Linked DNA regions of Paraburkholderia fungorum. The protein of the gene in region 2 interacts with the protein of the main gene of each other region in a pairwise test. Links are inferred from orthologs where the notes say so. Each region holds a gene or a part of one and is shown on either strand. Other genes may lie near its edges. The genes, in order: nadE, dnaA and BLS41_RS02290.

What was found.
Region 1: the proteins of dnaA (region 2) and nadE interact in binary tests that used the Escherichia coli proteins (3 or more experiments, as listed by UniProt). The link is inferred for Paraburkholderia fungorum from one-to-one orthologs.
Region 3: the proteins of dnaA (region 2) and BLS41_RS02290 interact in binary tests that used the Escherichia coli proteins (3 or more experiments, as listed by UniProt). The link is inferred for Paraburkholderia fungorum from one-to-one orthologs.

The regions. Positions count from the first base shown.
Region 1 is NZ_FNKP01000002.1:891,101-894,119, forward strand. What follows is about bases 55-2,917. They hold nadE (ammonia-dependent NAD(+) synthetase), read right to left. Parts: upstream 1,984-2,917; coding sequence 1,126-1,983; downstream 55-1,125. Other genes in these bases: BLS41_RS20040 (hypothetical protein), read left to right, coding at 55-225; BLS41_RS20045 (RNA recognition motif domain-containing protein), read left to right, coding at 675-938; BLS41_RS20055 (L,D-transpeptidase), read left to right, coding at 2,478-2,917. In the rest of the region: more of BLS41_RS20040, read left to right, coding at 1-54; more of BLS41_RS20055, read left to right, coding at 2,918-3,019. UniProt on the Escherichia coli protein: Catalyzes the ATP-dependent amidation of deamido-NAD to form NAD. Uses ammonia as a nitrogen source.
Region 2 is NZ_FNKP01000001.1:323,753-326,766, reverse strand. Bases 99-2,956 are described here. They hold dnaA (chromosomal replication initiator protein DnaA), read right to left. Parts: upstream 2,388-2,956; coding sequence 810-2,387; downstream 99-809. Other genes in these bases: rnpA (ribonuclease P protein component), read left to right, coding at 2,926-2,956; rpmH (50S ribosomal protein L34), read left to right, coding at 2,772-2,906; dnaN (DNA polymerase III subunit beta), read right to left, coding at 99-589. In the rest of the region: more of dnaN, read right to left, coding at 1-98; more of rnpA, read left to right, coding at 2,957-3,014. UniProt on the Escherichia coli protein: Plays an essential in the initiation and regulation of chromosomal replication. Binds in an ATP-dependent fashion to the origin of replication (oriC) to initiate formation of the DNA replication initiation complex once per cell cycle.
Region 3 is NZ_FNKP01000001.1:505,091-508,140, reverse strand. What follows is about bases 77-2,970. They hold BLS41_RS02290 (phosphoheptose isomerase), read right to left. Parts: upstream 1,871-2,970; coding sequence 1,283-1,870; downstream 77-1,282. Other genes in these bases: BLS41_RS02285 (YraN family protein), read right to left, coding at 2,146-2,550; BLS41_RS02295 (BON domain-containing protein), read right to left, coding at 462-1,256; BLS41_RS02300 (c-type cytochrome), read right to left, coding at 130-429. UniProt on the Escherichia coli protein: Required for the timely initiation of chromosomal replication via direct interactions with the DnaA initiator protein.

The DNA.
Region 1 (3,019 bases), on a different replicon or contig from region 2:
ATCAGCTTCGACGTTTACCAGCAGTTGCGCGCGACGCAACCGTCGAACGCGCAGCGCATCGCGCTGTTCCAGTCGGCGGGCGAGGTGAAGCGCCTGCCCGACGGCCTGTCCGTATGCGCAATCGCCGACGACGGCGTAGCAGACCCGTCAGCGGTACTGGTCCAACTGCCGCAGGGCAAGAACGCGTGGTGGGTGAGCGCGGCCAACGTAGAAGCAGCGGACTGATCCCGTCGATCAATCCGCCGCAGGCCTCAAGTCCCCGCAGGATGCCGTCTGGATACCGCGGCCCGTTTTTTGCAAAAGACAGGCGGTGAATTGTCAATTGCAAGTGTGGGCCAACCCATGATTCGCGTTAAACCCAGGGCGTTTCGCTATTTTTGACGCGGCTTATTCGGGTACAGTGCATTAACGGAGAAAGTGAATTCCGTTTTTGCAATACGCTATTGCGTCGCTTTTGCTGTCGAATATGGCTATCCTGATTACAGGACGAAATTCGCTGAGGAGATTTAAATGATTGCCTTCTATCTGTCATTGGCTGCTTTGGGCGCCGCTGGCGCCGCACTCATCCGCGAATTGGCCGCCGCTCAGGCGAAGCAACGAGCAGCATTGCGCCCGGTGCGCGTGCAGTCGGCGGATCGTGGCGCGGGCCGCAGTACGCGTAGAGGGTAGAGCGCATGAACCTGATCGTGCGCAATATCGCTGAATCGTGCAGTGAGCAGGACGTACGGGAGTTTCTCAAGCACGAACTCGGGCACTACGCGAAAAACGTCGAGGTGATCGACGCCGGCAAGCCCTCGGCTTACGCCACGGTCGAACTGGACGCGAATGTGCCTTACGTCGGCGATGTAATCGCGCGGCAGATTCACGGCAAGCAGTTGGGCGGTCAGACGCTCGAAGCGAGCGCGGATCTGTTCACCGACGAGCCGCCCGCGCACTGATTATTGGCGATCGAATAGCGGGGCGCGGTGCGCACCGATTGTTTGACGTAGATTGAAAACACGGCGAAGCGGTTTGTTTCGCCGTGTTTTTTTTGCGCCATGAGCCAGCGTTAGTTGATGTGCTCATACGCGGCGCAATGCGAGGCGAGTGAGCGTTGCTTTCCCGTTCGCCGCGTGCGGTCTGGTTTCATTCCCCATCCGTTGTCGTCGGCCAATCGAACGGCGTGTACGGCAACGCCCGCTTGTGGCGCGTGGCGTCGTAAAAACGCAGGACGACATCGCGTGCGGCATCGCCAACCGGTTTGCCTTCCAGAAAGTCATCGATCGAGTCGTACGGGATGCCGTACGCGTCCTCGTCCGGACGCAACGGGCGCAGCATTTCCAGGTCGGCGGTCGGCACCTTGTGCGCCAATGTTTCCGGCGCGCCCAGCGCCTTGGCCACTGCTCGCACGCGACGCTTGTTCAATCCCGTAAGCGGCAGCACATCGGCGCCGCCGTCGCCGAACTTGGTGAAAAAGCCCATCACCGATTCAGCCGCGTGGTCCGTGCCGATCACCACGCCCCTTCGCGTGCCGGCTACCGCGTACTGCGCAATCATCCGCTGCCGTGCCTTGATATTGCCGTGGATGAAATCCTGCTGCGATTCGTCGGCAAATAGCACGCCGCTATTACCGAGTGCCGCGAGCATGGCGTCGGCCGCCGGTTTGATGTCGATAGCGATATTTTCGTCGGCGCGAATGAATTGCAATGCCGTCTGTGCATCGGCTTCGTCTTTCTGTTCGCCGTAAGGCAAACGTATTGCGACAAAATGCGCATCGTAATTATCGGCGCGTAAACGCTCGACCGCGAGTTGCGCAAGTCGTCCGGCAGTTGTGGAATCGACACCGCCGCTAATACCGAGGACATAAGTCTTCAGGCCGCTGCTGCGTAAATAATTCGCCAGAAAATCGACCCGGCGTTCAATTTCACGCCCGGCGTCGAATTCGGCGCTCACGTGCATCTCCGCTGCGATGCTTGCCTGACGGGAGACTGGGTCGTTCTTCATGATGATGTCCTGTGGTTCGCGCCTACCTGCGCATTGTCGATAACGCGCCGCATGCGGCAAATAAAGTAAATGGTGGAACGAGTTGCGTCCGGGCTTCGGGATTGCTGCAGTGTGCATAACGCGACAGCTTCATTGTCGCTTCAGCCGCGTTAGTGGTTTTGAAATCGTTTATATAGGCGCTCGCAAATGTTGTGCAAATACTCGAATACCTCTGGCTATTGCCGCGATATTGGCGAACCGATTTTCTATTCATCGACAGACGCTAGTGCGCTTAGTAACATCCTCGTGCCGGGGCGCTGCATCAACCGGCGAGCAGTCAATAATAATCAGGTTTGCTCTGATACGCGATGAACAACCCAAATCGGCCTGGCCAGCCTGTATTGGACCGCCTGACTTCTGCGTCGCCGGATGGTGGGCGCGTGGGGGCGTTTGTGTGTTTGCGTCTGTTCCGGGTGAGCGTGGATCGTTCGCTGCTGTTCGTGTTGCGGTGGTTGATGCTGATGCTTGCAGCGGGCGCGGTTTTCTTCGCGATGTCATCGGGGGTAGCGGTCGCTGCGTCGGCGCCTGAGAAGACTACGGTGACCGGTTCGGCTTCGAAATCCGCTTCGGCTTCGAAGGCTGCTTCTGCTTCAAAAGCGACCTCGGCCTCGAAGTCCGCCTCGGCTTCAAAATCAAAGTCCGCCTCCGCCGCTTCCTCCGTCGCCTCCGCCTCCGCTCCGACGAGCCACCCGCTAACCGCCATCAACGCGTCCGCGCTTGCCGCACCCGACGCGGCCGGTGTCGTCGATCCGCGTCGCGCGTTCTTGTTGCGCGCCGTGTTCGCGCAGAACGTGACACGCAGGCTGAAGGTGCCCTCGTCCGAACAGAGCGCCTACGCCGATCGCCTGCAAGCGGCGCTCGACGCAAACACGCTCGGCAATCTGTCGGGCGAATATGTCGTGCTGGTCGACCGCAACCCGAACGTGCAGGCGCTGCTGATCTATTTTCGCGCGACCCCGGCCGACACCTGGCAGATGATCGGCGCGTCGCCGGTGTC
Region 2 (3,014 bases):
GAATGATGACTTCCTGACGCGGGAACGAGCCTTCAATCTTCATCGACGAAAACGCCAGACGGTGGCCGTCTGTCGCGACCGCCATCAGCTGGTCGCCGTCTACCACCAGCAGCATGCCGTTCAGGTAGTAGCGAATGTCCTGCTGGGCCATCGAAAAATGGACCATGCCGAGCAACTGGCGGAATGTCTTTTGCGGAGCCACGAGGCTCGCGCCGTAGTCTTTGGCTTGCGCGACGGTCGGGAATTCGTCTGCTGCGAGGGTTTGCAGCGCAAAACGGCTCTTGCCGGATTGCACGGTCAAACGCTTGTCGTTCAGCGTGAGCGTGACCTGCCCGTCGGGCATGGCGCGCAGAATGTCGAGGAGCTTGCGTGCTGCCACCGTGGTCGCGACCGTTTCAGCGCCCACGCCGAAATCGGCACGCGTGGTGATCTGCAACTCGAGGTCGGTCGACAGGAACGACACGTCAGGGCCGTTCTTGGTAATCAGCAAATTGGCGAGGATCGGCAACGTATGGCGGCGTTCGACGATGCCGCTCACAGTTTGCAGCGGCCTGAGGAGGTTATCGCGTTCGGTCTTGACCAGTTGCATAGAGTTCCTTCGTTGATATGACGGCCTGCGCGCCTTGCCAGGTAAGCGTTCCAGCATGCAGCCGTGGCTCCCCGCCGGCGCAATGCAGCGCCTGTCACGGCGTGAAATCCGCCCGCGGCCGCCGGGCGGTTAAACCTGTATTGTGCCTGAAAACAGAACCGCCTCACTAAAATGGGGGCGAGTTTGGAAATAAACAGGTCGATTTTTCCATCGCGGCCGTTTAGCCCTTCAGGGTCTGCTCCAGCACGTGCAATTCGTGGTTCAGTTGCGCGTCCTTGCTGCGCTCGTCGGCAATTTTGCGAACTGCGTGCAGCACGGTGGTGTGGTCGCGCCCGCCGAACAACTCGCCGATTTCCGGCAAGCTCTTCTGGGTCAGCTCCTTGGCCAGATACATCGCGATCTGACGCGGCCGCGCGATGTTCGCTGGACGCTTCTTCGAATACATGTCCGCGACCTTGATGCTGTAGAAGTCAGCCACGGTCTTCTGGATGTTTTCGACCGAAATCTGCCGGTTCTGCACCGTTAGCAGGTCTTTCAGCGCTTCTTTGGTCAGTTCGATCGTGATTTCGCGGCCGTGGAACTTCGAATACGCGAGGATCTTGCGCAGCGCGCCTTCCAGCTCGCGCACGTTCGAGCGCAGATGCTTGGCGACGAAGAACGCGACGTCTTCATTCAGGCTCACGAACTCCGACTGTGCCTTGCGCATCAGAATCGCGACGCGCATTTCCAGTTCGGGCGGCTCGATCGCGACCGTCAGGCCGGAGTCGAAGCGCGAGATCAGGCGGTCGTCGATACCCGAAATTTCCTTCGGATACGTGTCGCTGGTGATGATCACCTGCGCCTTGTTCGCAACCAGCGCCTCGAACGCGTAGAAGAATTCCTCTTGCGTACGCGACTTGCCGGAGAAGAACTGAATATCGTCGATCAGCAGCAGGTCGAGCGAGTGGTAATAGCGCTTGAACTCGTCGAACGCCTTTCGCTGATAAGCCTTCACCACGTCGGACACATACTGTTCCGCGTGGATATAGCGGATGCGCGCACCCGCCTTGTCCATCAGAAGCTGATTGCCGATAGCGTGAATCAGGTGGGTCTTGCCCAGGCCCACGCCGCCATACAGGAACAGCGGGTTATACGAGATGCCGGGGTTGTCAGCGACCTGGATCGCCGCGGCGCGCGCCAGCTGGTTGGCCTTACCGGTCACGAAGTTATCGAACGTGAGAACCGGGTTCAGCTTCGAGCGCTCGTACATCGAGTCGTTTTCGCCGCTATTGGATGAGCCGGCGCTCTGGCCCGGCCGCCACGTGCGTCGCGCAGCCGCAGCTTCGTTCGCGTCGAGGCTCGGGAGATCGAGGTCGGCGGCGTCTTCGGCTGCCGCGCGGGCGTTCGCGTTCTGCGCGGACATTGCCTGATTGGCGCGTGCGATCTGTGCGGCCTGCACGGCGCCGACGGCTGCGTCCACGGCGGCACCGCCGCCAGCATGGCTGCCCATCGGCGCGGACGACGCAGGGCGAGCCTGGGCCGGCGCCGCAGCCGCGGGGGCGCGCATGCCGGCTTTCGGGTCCAGGACGAATTGCACGTCGACCGGGGCCTGCCAGAAATCGCGGGCCATATCGGAAATGCGGCCGGAGAACTGGCTCTTGACCCAGTCGAGTTTGAAGCGGTTCGGCGCGGCGATGCTGAGTGTGTTCGCAGCGGCGTCGAAGGCGACCGGGGCCAACGGTTTGATCCACGTCACATACTGCTGGGGCGTAAGCTCACGCTCCAGCAATGCGGAACAGTGTTGCCAGAAATCGTTCATCGAGTTGCTGTCGTTATGGTGTGCACGGCGGTCGCCGCTGCCCCCGTTGCGTGCGCGCAACAAGGCCCTGAGCAGCCAGGCGTAACGGCTCCAGGCGCTTGTGCCACAAGGGTTTGCGGGGCAAGCGAGCCGGAGCGGCGTGCAGGATTTTTGGGAAGTAAGGCGAGATTCTAACGCGTAAACGGACCCGCAAGGGAGTTATCCACAGGGACGGATCACCTACCGAACCAGGCCCAGGGCTCGGCTGAACCAGGCTAAACTATTGACGGCCAACGGAAAACCAGTTTAAATAGCGGGTTCCGCGAAAACCAATTTCAGTAAACCTCCGGCCATTGCGCTTTCAGCGATGATCGCGCGGTTTTTTTTCGATCAAGTGAGAGCAACATGAAACGTACTTACCAACCTTCCGTTACCCGTCGCAAGCGCACCCACGGCTTCCGCGTTCGCATGAAGACCGCAGGTGGCCGCAAGGTCATCAACGCACGTCGCGCGAAGGGCCGCAAGCGCCTCGCCATCTAAGGCGAGCAGATTGCGCGCTGTGACCGAAGCCCGCGGTGATGCGGGAGCGGCTGGGGCGCAGCAACCGGGCTCGGTTCCGTTGCCAGCGCAAGCCGCCTTCCCCAAAGC
Region 3 (3,050 bases), 180 kb from region 2 along the record:
CTCCCGACCTTCGCATTGCGAACGCGACGCTCTCCCAGCTGAGCTACCCCCCCGACGTGCAAATAATTCTAGCACAGCGATTTTCCATTTTCCCCCGCCCAAAAACCCGGCAAAACCCTTAAAAACCCGCTACTTCCCAGGCGCCCCCGCAAGCACCCAATCCACCACTGTACGAATGTCCGCATCACTCATCGACTGATGCGCCGGCATCGGAATCATGCCCCACACGCCGGAGCCGCCGTCCTTCACCTTACGCGCCAGTTTCGTCGGCGCCTGTGCATCGCCCTTGTACTTCGCGGCGATCTGCTGGAACGATGGCCCCACCAGCTTGCGATCCACCGCGTGACATCCCATGCACGCATTTGCGTTGGCGATGCTCTGCCCGCGCGGCGCATCGGCGGCATAAGCCGAGGTTGCAACAACAAGCATCACCGCAGCGCTCACGATAAAGCCGACACGCTTCATGGCGACGTCGCCTTCGGATTCCCCGGATGCACCGAGTTCGAATTGCTAACCGGCGCGGGCGCCTGCTGATCCAGAGGCCGCGCGCTCACCGATGAATCCGGTATCGCGCCAACCGTCGGCTCGCTCGTATCCGGCTGCGAAGCGGCCACCGGCGCCGTGGCCGCCGCCGTTGCCGCCGCTGCGGCTTCCTGCGGCTGAATGTACTGGAACACCTTCACGACCTGCGTCACACCCGGCACCCGGCTCGCGACATCCGCACCGCGATTGCCTTCATCCATCGTGACGAGGCCCATCAGGTACACCGAACCGCGCTCGGCCACCACCTTGAAGTTGTTCGCCGAGATGTTCTTCTCGGCGATCAGCGCGGTCTTCACGCGCGTTTCGAGGTACGTGTCGTTGGTGCGCGACGAGAACGAACTGGCCGGCATGATCGCCAGTTCGTTGACGATGGTATTCACGTTATTCAAGCCACGCACGATGCTCTCCGCGCGTTGCTTCGAGCCCTCGCCCGCCACCTCGCCGGTCAGCAGCACGCGGCGATTGAACACCGCAACGTTCACATGCGCGGAATCCGGCAGATTCTGGCTGATCTGCGAGAGCGCCTTCACCTGCAACTCGCGATCCTCGGTCTGCGCGCCGAGCGTGCGCCGGTCGGTCGCCACCAGCGCGCTGCCGCCCGCCGCGCCCGCGACGGCGAGAAAGCATCCCTGCAACGTTGCGGACAGCCCCGCCGCGAACCCAACCACCAGCACGGTTCTCACCAGTGTCTTCTTGACGCGGAATACGCTCATCAACTAGCTCTCCTTCGGAATCAATCTCAGTCTTCGCCCAGCAACATGGCATCGATGCCGTCGCATAGACAGTGGATGGTCAACAGGTGCACTTCCTGGATGCGCGCGGTGCGATCCGACGGCACGCATACGTGGATGTCGGTATCGCTCAATACGTCCTGCATACGTCCGCCGCCCTTGCCGGTCAGCGCGACCACGATCATTTCGCGCTCGTGCGCGGCTTCGATCGCGGCAAGCACGTTCGCGGAATTGCCGGACGTGGTGATCGCCAGCAACACGTCGCCGGGCTGGCCGAGTGCCCACACCTGCTTCGAATAAATCTGCTCGAACGAATAGTCGTTGGCGATGGCGGTGAGCACGGACGTGTCGGTGCTCAGTGCAATAGCCGGCAAGCCTGGCCGCTCGCGTTCGAACCGGCCGATCAGTTCGGCGGCGAAATGTTGTGCGTCGGCGGCCGAGCCGCCGTTGCCGCACGCGAGAATGCGGTTGCCGTTGGCGAGCGCGCCAAACATCGTGTCGATCGCTGCGGCGATCGGCATCGACAGGGATTCCAGGGCTTCGAGTTTGACTGCCGCGCTGTCGCGGAAGTGTTGTTGAATACGTTCGACTGACATCGAGTCTCTATCTTCTACCGCGAATGGACCGCACTGCGCGGTCCTGTTGTGAAGTCATATTGCGAAGTTGCGTCACGCCGATAAAACCGGCCAGCGACATACAACGCTGCGCAATACGTCAGCGCGAATGCATCGTGAAATACGCTGCTCTGCACACCGGTTTTTTGCGCCGTTTTTGCACCGGCCCAGCATTGCCGCATGGTTATCGGCGCTGCCCCAAGGCCCGCACGCGAGCGCAAGTTTATCGCACTCACGGACGATACCCGCGCACCGCGTCAGACTTCATCGGCGCGAAACGCATCGCGCAACCACACTAGCCGGCCGGCTTCGAACGCAATCACGTCGAATCGGCACGCGGGTTGATCGCGTGAGAAGCGGCTATGCGTGGCGAGATAGTGCTGCGCCGCGCGCACGATGCGCTGCTTCTTGACCCAACCGATGCTCGCCGCCGCGCCGCCATATTGACGCTGCCTACGCGCGCGGACTTCGACGAAGACCAGCGAGCCGTCGCGATCCCGCATCACAAGGTCGATCTCGCCGCCCCGGCACGACACATTGCGCGCGATGAAATGCAGACGCTGGCGCTGCAGAAATTCTTGGGCACGTGTTTCAAAAGCCGAGCCGACGAGTTTGGACCCGGGGGGCGTGGAAAAGTTGTCGGGAGCGGGCGCTTTGGCGATTGGACGGGTAGCGGTCGACTTTGAGGCGGTTGATTTTGTTGTTGTCGTTCGTTGTGGCGCGGCTCCCTGCGCGCCAGGTTTCTGGGCGAGAAGCTTCCGCTCGATGGATTTCTTTGCGATCGTTTCCAGCACAGTGGTTGCCTGCGTGCTTATTTCCTTTGCGGTCGTTTGTTGCTCGCTTGCCGCCTTTGCGGTCGTTGCCAGCGCGGTCGCTTTCTTCGCCACCGTTTTCATCGCGGACATTTCCTGCCCTGCCGTCTCCCGCACAACTGCCTCCTGCCCGGTCGCTTTCTTCGCCGCCATTTTTATTGCGGGCATTTCCTGTCCTGTCGTTTCCCCCGCAGGCGTTTCCAGCCCGGCGGCTCCCCGTCCAGCCCTTTTCCGCTCAGCCCCTTCCATCCCAGCCCTTTCCCGCCCACCGGCTGTCGGCATCGTCGATTCACCGGGGCAACCGTCGTCCACACCCTTGCCCTCCGCCCCCGAACCCCGTTCATAACACC